Regions from separate parts of the Lysinibacillus sp. NPDC093216 genome, predicted to be linked through region 3. Evidence: riboswitches for the same ligand, from Rfam matches in the RefSeq annotation. Region 3 holds a riboswitch; each other region holds the start of a gene.
What was found. A riboswitch is a leader RNA that binds a small molecule or an ion and turns the genes downstream of it on or off. The one in region 3 is predicted to bind S-adenosylmethionine.

Region 1: another riboswitch for S-adenosylmethionine. It lies ahead of ACQKOG_RS24355 (O-acetylhomoserine aminocarboxypropyltransferase/cysteine synthase family protein); the one in region 3 lies ahead of ACQKOG_RS25080 (bifunctional homocysteine S-methyltransferase/methylenetetrahydrofolate reductase).
Region 2: another riboswitch for S-adenosylmethionine. It lies ahead of ACQKOG_RS05700 (cyclase family protein); the one in region 3 lies ahead of ACQKOG_RS25080 (bifunctional homocysteine S-methyltransferase/methylenetetrahydrofolate reductase).

Annotation. Positions count from the first base shown of each region.
Region 1 covers NZ_JBNNVB010000035.1:4,538-7,819, forward strand. Annotated here, with positions in the region: gene ACQKOG_RS24345 (DASS family sodium-coupled anion symporter) at 1-507, opposite strand, end outside; gene ACQKOG_RS24350 (glycerol-3-phosphate acyltransferase) at 694-1,326, opposite strand; SAM riboswitch class I at 1,585-1,698, shown strand; gene ACQKOG_RS24355 (O-acetylhomoserine aminocarboxypropyltransferase/cysteine synthase family protein) at 1,816-3,117, shown strand.
Region 2 covers NZ_JBNNVB010000003.1:203,876-207,157, forward strand. Annotated here, with positions in the region: gene ACQKOG_RS05690 (MFS transporter) at 1-1,032, shown strand, start outside; gene ACQKOG_RS05695 (hypothetical protein) at 1,187-1,603, shown strand; SAM riboswitch class I at 1,750-1,854, shown strand; gene ACQKOG_RS05700 (cyclase family protein) at 1,955-2,692, shown strand; gene ACQKOG_RS05705 (DedA family protein) at 2,745-3,282, opposite strand, start outside.
Region 3 covers NZ_JBNNVB010000038.1:33,933-37,214, forward strand. Annotated here, with positions in the region: gene ACQKOG_RS25080 (bifunctional homocysteine S-methyltransferase/methylenetetrahydrofolate reductase) at 1-1,231, opposite strand, end outside; SAM riboswitch class I at 1,324-1,422, opposite strand; gene ACQKOG_RS25085 (protoporphyrinogen oxidase) at 1,548-2,936, opposite strand; gene ACQKOG_RS25090 (protoglobin domain-containing protein) at 3,209-3,282, opposite strand, start outside.

The DNA of each region.
Region 1 (3,282 bases), on a different contig from region 3:
TGCGCCTGCACGTGCAGTAGCAGAAGGGACAAAGAATGCGAGTGCAATAGATACTAAAATAGCACCGAATACAATGGCTTTCGTTTTTGTCCCAACTAGTGAAAGTATCCAAAGCGCAAGACGTTTATGTAAATTCGTAATTTGCATGGCTGCCGCTAGGAAAAGAGCTGCGGCTACTAGTGCAACTGCAGAATTACTAAATCCGCTTAATGCTAACTTTAATGCATCCGATGTTCCTAACGCTCTCGTTGGATCTTCCATTGACGGAGCTAGCCCTAGTAAGATTGTAACGAGAGCAATAATCATGGCAGAGCTAACGGGATAGGATACTGCTTCTGTAACCCATAGGATGACCGCGAAAGCTAAAATAGCCAAAGCTCGTTGTCCGGCTACAGGTAAATCGCCGTTGTTAGGTAAAAAAGTAATGATGATTAATGAAGCGAAGGCTAATCCAATCCAGAGTGGTTTCAAATTACGTTTCTGTTTTGCTTGTTCAGAAGTAGACATACTTTTCATCCTTTCTTAAACATGACTGTAATTTTCACATCGGCTAGTAAAATGCTTTATTAAGAAAGTTAATTTGTCTAATTATTGTAAAAAAACTAGTATGTGAAATACCCTCTATTTATAGCGATAATGGGCAGTTGCGAGAAAATATACGGTCAAAGAAAAGACAAAAATATCCAAAAGATTTTATTTTTTCTTTTTGAATGCTGAAGTTACTTTAGGCTCAGTTCCTAGCATCAATCGCTTAATATTTTCGATATGCAAAATGATGGCTATACCAAAAAGTAATAGGGCTAAAATCGTTGGGCCAACTCCAGGAATCCATAAATAAGTGGCTGTACAAAAAACGAGATAAAATTCAAGTACACCGACAATTAAATAGTTCGTCACGAAAGATAAAATAACAAATAAAATGAGTGCAAACAAGCCAATTTTCCAATCAATCGCAAGTAATATTCCTATGATTGAAGCAGTTCCTTTACCGCCATTGAAGCCCATATAAAATGGGAAATTATGACCTAGAATGACACCGGAAGCTACGATATAGATGAAGAGCCAAACTTGTACTTCTGTTAATTGTGTTATATCTGCTAAATAAACATGTGCACCGATTATAGCTGCAACGCCTTTACCGATATCGATCAGTGCAACTAATATGCCGTATTTCCAGCCAAGGGAAAGTGTTGCATTAGAGGCACCTGCATTGCCATGACCGGCCATTTTTAAATCTACCCCTGATAAAAACTGAGCAACTTTAGAGCCGTGAATACAGCCAATCAAATAACCAACAAGAAGAAAAATAATAACGGCTTTTATCATAAAAATTCTCCTTTCCAAATAATGGGTTCATCACAAAAGTTCTAACATTGTGTTAGCCCGAAGCCCCTAGGAAACGCCCAGCCGAAACGGAAATCAGTCCATGCTTTGGTGACCAAAACAATAAATATCTAAAATAGTGTATGTGTTTGGATTACGTAAAGAAGCAGACAGAAGTTTCGGAAAAAATAAAATTTTAGTATTGACAGAGAAAAAGTCTATGTTTATACTTTGTAACAACGATGGAAATTGAATCTCATACTCTTATCAAGAGCGGCGGAGGGATAGGCCCTATGATGCCCGGCAACCAGTAAGTGACGAACTTGCTAAGGTGCTAATTCCTACAGATTCTTACTTGGATCTGGCAGATAAGGGGAGGAAAACTTGCAACCGCAACCCTCTTCTTAGCTGAAGAGGGTTTTTGTTTTCTACTGAAAAAATCCTCCTCATCTCCGGTACCATCGTAAAAAAATAACCATTTGGAGGTATACAATGACAAAATTTAAACCAGAAACATTGCTGTTACACGGTGGCCAAGAGCCAGACCCGGTAACAGGATCTCGTACAGTACCCGTATATCGCTCAACGGCTTTCGTTTTTAAAGACACTGCTCATGCGCAACGTCTTTTTGCCTTAGAGGAAGCTGGTAATATTTACACTCGTATTACAAACCCAACTGTAGATGTTTTTGAAAAACGCGTCGCTTTATTAGAAGGCGGTACAGCAGCAGTAGCACTTTCATCTGGTGCAGCAGCAATCGCGTTTTCCATTTTAAATCTTGCAGGGGCAGGCGATGAAATTGTTGCAGGTAGCTCTTTATACGGAGGTACTTATAATTTATTCGCTAACACACTACCAAACTACGGTATTAAAACGATTTTTGTAGATGAAACAAATCCAGAAAATTTCAAAGCTGCTATTACTGATAAAACAAAGGCCGTGTTCGCTGAAGTTTACGGTAACCCAAGTTTAAAGGTACTAGATATTGAAGCAGTAGCAAATATAGCACATGAAAACGGCTTGCCATTAATTATTGATAGCACATTTGCTTCACCATATGGCTCTACACCAATTGACTACGGTGCAGATATCGTTGTTCATTCTGCAACGAAATGGATTGGTGGTCATGGAACAACTTTAGGTGGCGTTGTAGTAGATGCAGGGAAGTTCGATTGGACTCGTGGACGTTTCCCAGGCTTTACTGAGCCAGATGCTTCTTATCACGGTTTGCGTTATGGTATTGACACAGCAGATGCAGCATTCGCCACAAAACTGCGTGTGCAACTGCTACGTGACTTTGGACCAACATTAAGTGCTGATGCGGCATTTAATTTATTACAAGGTTTAGAAACGCTTCATTTGCGTATTCCTAAACACAATGAAAATGCATTAGCAGTAGCTGAATATTTACGAAACCACCCATCTGTGGAATATGTAAATTACAACGGCTTAGAAGATTTCCCTACCCATAATTTAGCTAAAAAATATTTAAGAAATGGCTTCGGTTCTGTGCTTACATTTGGCATTAAAGGTGGACGTGAAGCAGGGCGTAAATTAATCGATAGTGTGAAATTATTCTCACACGTAGCAAATGTAGGGGATGCTAAATCATTAATTATTCATCCAGCATCTACTACACATCAGCAACTATCTGCTGAAGAGCTAATCCAAACTGGCGTAACCGAGTCGCTCATTCGCTTATCAATCGGTTTAGAGGCAGTAGAGGACATCATTGCAGATTTAGAACAAGCTATTGAACAAGTAACAGCTTCACAACAAGAAGTAGAAGCTTAATAAATAAAATACATTGGCTAATGTTGTAGCGTTTACGTATTTTCTCATTCGATAGGCCTCATTTGGTAATGCGTCAAACGTTGCTACATCATCCGCTCCCCTCATTTGGTGAGAGTAATGAAATGGTTTAAAATTAATACCTAGTAATTTTATAAGTATTGTTGA
Region 2 (3,282 bases), on a different contig from region 3:
GTATCCATATATGCACTAGGTGTAACTATTGGTGCACCGCTTTTAACAGCCTTAACATCGCGCCTTAGTCGTAAAAATGTATTGCTGCTCGTCATGGTGCTTTTTATTATCGGGAATTTACTTGCAGCTCTAGCACCCTCATTCTCATTACTACTTGCCGGCCGTGTTATTTCAGCATTAGCACATGGCGTGTTTATGTCTATTGCCTCTGTAATCGCTGCAGATGTTGTGGCACCTAATAAACGAGCAAGTGCAATAGCTTTTATGTTCACAGGGTTAACATTAGCAACTGTCACAGGCGTCCCGCTAGGAACTTTTATTGGACAAGTAACTGACTGGCGAATGTCATTCATTTTCATTGTTTTAATTGGTATTATCGGGTTAATTAGTAATACTCTGCTTGTGCCGAGTCAGTTATCGAAAGGTAAACCAATATCTATTCGAGATATCGGGAAAGTATTAGGGAACATACAAATGCTATTAATTCTCTTTATTACAGCAATCGGATACGGCGGCGTGTTTGTAGTATACACATATGTTTCCCCTATATTAGAGCAATATATGGGCTACTCACCTCAAGCAATTGTCATTATCTTAGTTGTATTCGGTATCTGTGTTGCTATCGGTAATACACTGGGTGGTCATTTTGCTAATAATAATCCATTACGTTCTATCTTTATTATCTTTATCGGCTTAGCATTAGCACTACTCGGCATCAACTTCTTTTTAGAATCATCAATCGTTGGATTAATAATGGTCTTTATGATGGGGCTATTTATGTTTATGAATGTACCGGGATTACAGCTTTATGCCGTTCAGCTTTCAGAAAAATATATACCATCAGCTATTTCAATGGCTTCAGCATTAAATATTTCAGCCTTTAACATTGGTATTTTTCTAGGATCATACATTGGAGGAATCATCGTTCGCCACCAATCATTAGCTCATACACCTATATACGGATTCGGCATGGTGATGCTTGCCGCAGCTACTACATTTCTATGGTTACTCTTTGATAGAAACAAACTTTGAAGATTTATCGGAACAATTTCAGTTTTTATCAACGGGTGACTCCTTGGGCAGACGAGACCCTGGAGTGAAGCGGTTCATCGGATGCCCCCAGGAAACACCGAAAGCCTTTGTTGTACATAATATATGGTATCAGCATAGGATAGGAGGAATTTAGTTGTATTACAATCCTTATCCGTATTTTGTCTATCCTAATTATTATCCAACATGGGCATGGGCAATGGCCAATCAACCAACTACTCAACAACCTTTTAGACAGCTAGCAATGCCAACAAACCCAACGAATAGAAGTCCATTTCCACCCGTCAATACAAATAGATTGAAGACTTCTGCGAAACGGATCAAAGCTATTATGAAGCAAGCACAGATACTTACGGATAAAATTGATGAATCCGAGCCATTTGCACATGATCTTATGAACGCAGCACAGCAATCAAATAAAACAGAAGTTGAAAAATTAATCACGTCAACAGGCATTACTTTAAAATTCGAAACGAACTATACACCAGATGGATTTCGAATAACATTTACTGATCAAGGCTGTTGTAAGCTAACATTAATTTTGAATTGGTGAAGAGTTGGCCCTTTGAAGAGGGCCACTTTTTTTGCCTTTAGCATCTTTATGAATTTTAACCTTGTATCCCTATTGAACTTGTAAACTATAAATAAATATGCTAAAGTGTTTGTAATCTTTATTTCTGAAAATTCTTATATTGTTTTTTCTTATCAAGAGAGACGGAGGGATTGGCCCTATGAAGTCTCAGCAACCAGCCTATAGGTATGGTGCTAATTCCAATTGGCGAAATTTAGCCTTGAAGATGAGAAGACTTACTTTAGTTGCTTTGCACAAGAGTCCTCTTTCTACAAGGAGGGCTCTTTTTTATTGTTACATCCAAAAATAATTAAAAGAAAGCAGGAAGATATTATGGCAAACGAACTTTTACAAGCAATTCAACTATTGAAATCGAAAGAATGGGTGGATTTAACACATACATTTGGTCCTAATTCGCCCCACTTCTTTATGTTTGATGATGCAAAATTTGAAACATTATTTTCCCATGATGATGGCTTCTTTGCGCAGCAATTCACTTTCCCTGGGCAATACGGAACACATATCGATCCACCTATCCATTTTGTGCGAGATACACGCTATTTAGAGGAATTGGAGCTAAAAGAACTAGTGCTACCACTAATCGTTATTGATAAATCAAAAGAAGCCGAAGTAAATAACGACTTCACGTTAAGTGTTCAAGATATTCTTGACTTTGAAGCTGAAAATGGGGAAATTGAAACAGGTACCTTTGTTGCGTTGCGTACCGATTGGAGTAAACGTTGGCCAGATAAAGAATCTTTCAGCAACAAAGACGCTGATGGCAATAATCATATTCCTGGCTGGGGATTAGAAGCGTTACAATTTTTATTCGGCGAACGAAAAGTAAGTGCTATTGGCCACGAAACCTTTGATACGGATTCAGCAACAGATTTTCGTAAAAATGGTAAGCTAGATGGCGAATATTTTGTGCTTGAGCAAGATACTTACCAAATTGAGCTCATGACAAATTTGGATAAGCTCCCTCCAAAAGGTGCTGCTATTTTCAATATTGTACCAAAGCCTGAGAAAGCCTCTGGATTCCCTGTGCGTTCATTTGCAATATTGCCTTAAAAGATAAAAAGGTCTGATTCACAACCTGAGTAGGTATTGAATCAGACCTTTTTTACTTTGGCGAATTCCTTTTTTTGAAAATAAAATAAACGATTAACATTAGTATTAGGAACAATACTATAAGATAAATACTGTAGCGGGATAAATATACCCCAACATAACGCCAGTTCTCCCCAAGTACCTTTCCTAAGGTAATAAAAGTAAATGTCCAAATAACTGCTCCCGTATAGGCAAAGAAAGCAAATTTTTTATAAGGATAATTATTGATAGCCGCAATATATGCTGTAAGATGACGCACACCAGGAATAAAATATCCTATTAATAATAATCCCGGCCCTATTTTTGCAAATAATTTTCTAGTAAAGTCAATTTTCTGTTCAGTAATGTGGATTTTTGGACCGTATTTTTGCAATAACGGTAGCCCAAATCTATAGCCTATATAGTAGCTCAGAGTAATTCCCCCTGCCGCACCTACCATAGCGCTGATTAAAGCTGGAATATGTGCGAGGGTTTCTTTATATACGCTATATCCTACATATGTTAAAAATATCTCATCGGGAAGTGGCAGCCCAACAATCCCGCCAACTAGG
Region 3 (3,282 bases):
AAATATCATGAATCCCTAGTGCATTTAATCCCATTAAATGTGATTGAAGACCAATTAAATTACGATCTCGGCATGTTATATGGGTTAACGGGCGTACCCCGTGTGTTTCTTTCAGTAAGGCACCCATTGCGACATTACTAATCCTTGGAGAAGCAAGAGAGTTATCGGCCATCATGACTACATCTGCGCCCGCCTCATATATTTTTTTTGCACCTTCAATAAAGCCTTCAATTTCTAAATGTCTTGGTGTATCTAATTCCACAATAACCGAGCGTTCACGTTTTACTTTTTCATGTAATGGCTCATAATTTGCTGGCTCTGCCTCACGGACAATCTCTACTTTTTCTGGTTTTGCATACTTTTCCTCGACCGGGGATAGCTCCTCTAAGTACTTTTTCACTGCAGCAATATGCTTTGGTGTCGTTCCACAACAGCCACCAATTAAACGTACCCCCTGATCACGAAGCGCTACAGCTGCTCGACCAAAATAATCTGCCTCCGACTCATAAACGACACGCCCATCCTCCAAATCAAGAAGAGAGGCGTTCGGATACGCTGACATAAATGCCTTCTCAGGAAGCTCTACTCCTTCAAATGCTTGTATAGTATGGTGAGGGCCTAAGCGACAGTTAACTCCTACGATATCTGCACCTAACGCTTCAAGTTTATATAAGGCGTTATTTAAGCTCATTCCATTTTGCAAAATTCCGGGTTCGTGCATAGAAACTTGAGCGATAATCGGTAATTTCGTTTTAGCTCGCAGCATTGTTAAAGTCGCCGTTAGCTCTTCAAAGTCATAATAAGTTTCAAGTAAAAGACCATCTGGATTTCCTGCCAGTAAAACTGTTGCCTGCTCATCAACGGTTGCTAAAATTTCTTCTAACGTTGCGTCACTTTTACGAATACCACGGATTCCTCCAATTGTACCTAAAACAAATTGTCCACCATCTGCCGCTGCTCGTTTTGCAATCGTTATAGCAGCTTCATTAAACTGCTGTACACGAGATTCTAACCCATAGCGGGCTAATTTTATGGCATTAGCTCCGTAAGTATTCGTCTGAATAATATCAGCACCAGCTGCAATATATTCTCTATGAATCTTTTCAATTAATTCAGGTCTCTGTACATTCATTTCCTCATGACAGTACTCCAAGCCGTAGCCGTATAAAACTGTACCAATTGCACCATCTGCTGTTAGAACTTGCGTTTTTAACCTTTCAAGCAATTCCATAAAACTAACCTCTCTTCCCTAATCTTTAAAATAAAAAAAAGCCTTCTTTCATAAAAAAAGAAGGCTTTTACGTCATTTCGTAATTGTTTTCCTTCTCATCTTCGACACACGGTCTTCTGGATTTAGCACCTGACATTAAGTTGGTTGCTGAAGCTTCATAGGGCCAGTCCCTCTGCTTCTCTTGATAAGAATTTAGTATGAATTTTTTAAATAATTAAAAGAATCATATCGTTTACGAACGATTGAGTCAAGACTATTTCACTGAACAAAGGATAATTTTTACGAAATTTATAATATTTTGATTTATATCAAACAATTACGATAGTTTTTCTACAAGTTCTTCACCAATTTTTTTACCGTTTTGAATACATGCACCTATGCCTACTCCAAAATATGAGCATCCCGCTATTGATAAATTTGGATAGTTTTTCTCGAGCTCTTGTAAGAGACCTTGCAACGCTTCACGATGTGCCAAGTCGTACTTCGGCATCTGGTCGATCCATTTTGTCACGTCAACAACAGTTGGTTTTTCCTCAATCCCCAAGCTTTTTCTTACATCCTCAAGAGCAACTGCTGCTAACTCTTCATCTGTCATCATACGCAATCTCTCATACTCAGGGTTAATGCTCTTATAAAAAAGTCGTACAAGTAATTTCCCTTCTGCAGAGGTATGTTTCCACTTGCGGCTTGTCCACGTTGCTGCATTACAAATAACATCCGAATTATGTGACACAATATAGCCTGTTCCATCTGCTGGCAATCTATTATCGGGAACATCAAATCCTAAATAAATCGTAATGGCGGATGCAGTATTAAATTGTTTAAAATAGCCGTTCAACGATTCATCCTGTAATAAGCTTTGTACCGCTTCATTTGGCAGTGCCAATACAACATGATTTGCTTCAATCATTTTACCGTTTGCTAACGTAACAGAGTATAGATTCTCCTGCTTTTTAACACTAGTAGTGGCAATCCCTTTTATAATTTCTACATCCGTTAATGTTTCTTCAAGTCGATCAATTAGTGACGATAAACCATTTTTAAATGAAATAAATTTTTTGTTGGAGGCTTTCACAAATTGTTTCCTGTTTGCATCAAAACCTTTAATAATACTACCGTAATCGTTTTTGTAATCGATTAAATACGGTAAAGTCGAAGCAATTGAAAGTTGATTTAAATCTCCAGAATATACACCTGCAAGTACCGGCGCTATTTGGTTTTGAACAAGCTCCTCACCTAAATAATACGTTAAAAATTCCCCAATCGAGCTTTCTTTTGTAAACCTTTCATTCGGCATTGTTAAATCCTTTAACGCTTCTTTTTTACCTTCCTCAGATACAAGCGTGCTTTCCTCGAGAGATTGTAGGCTCATAGGAATACCGAACGTTGAGTCTGCTGGGATAGCATGTAGCTCATTATTTGTGTAAATATACGAAATACCTGTTTCGTTGTACACAAGATTTTGTTCAAAGTTTAGTTCCTCTACTAACTCCATGACACCTTTATGACGCGCTACAATAGAATCTGCTCCAGTTTCCATGATGAAGCCTTGTTCATATGCAGAGTGAAGCTTGCCACCAAGGTATGTATTTTTTTCAACAAGTACAAGTTTTACATCTAAGTTTTTCTCCTGAACTTGGCGTTGTAAATAATGCATCGTACACAATCCCGTAATTCCGCCACCTAATACAACAACTGTTTTCATATTAACCGCCCCTATTTTTAGTTCTTTATTTAGTATAAACTTTTTTTATCAAAAATTACGTTAAACCCTTTACAAATTTAGCAAAAATGGAGCTATCCAGCACATTGGACAGCTCCATTTTTTTATATTCAAATAGCATATATTCGCTAGAGGCTTTTATCTCCATAACGGAAATTATATATAAACAATTAATATAGTGTTATTTGTGCCTTAAAGTGTGTAGCGCCTTAATAGGAAACAACAATTTTCTTTGCCTTTTGCTTTTCTCTTCATTAATTTAAATTTTGTGCAAAGCTAGCTAGTTTTCCAGCTGAGTTTTTCACTTCGTTAAAGGCAATACCTAATT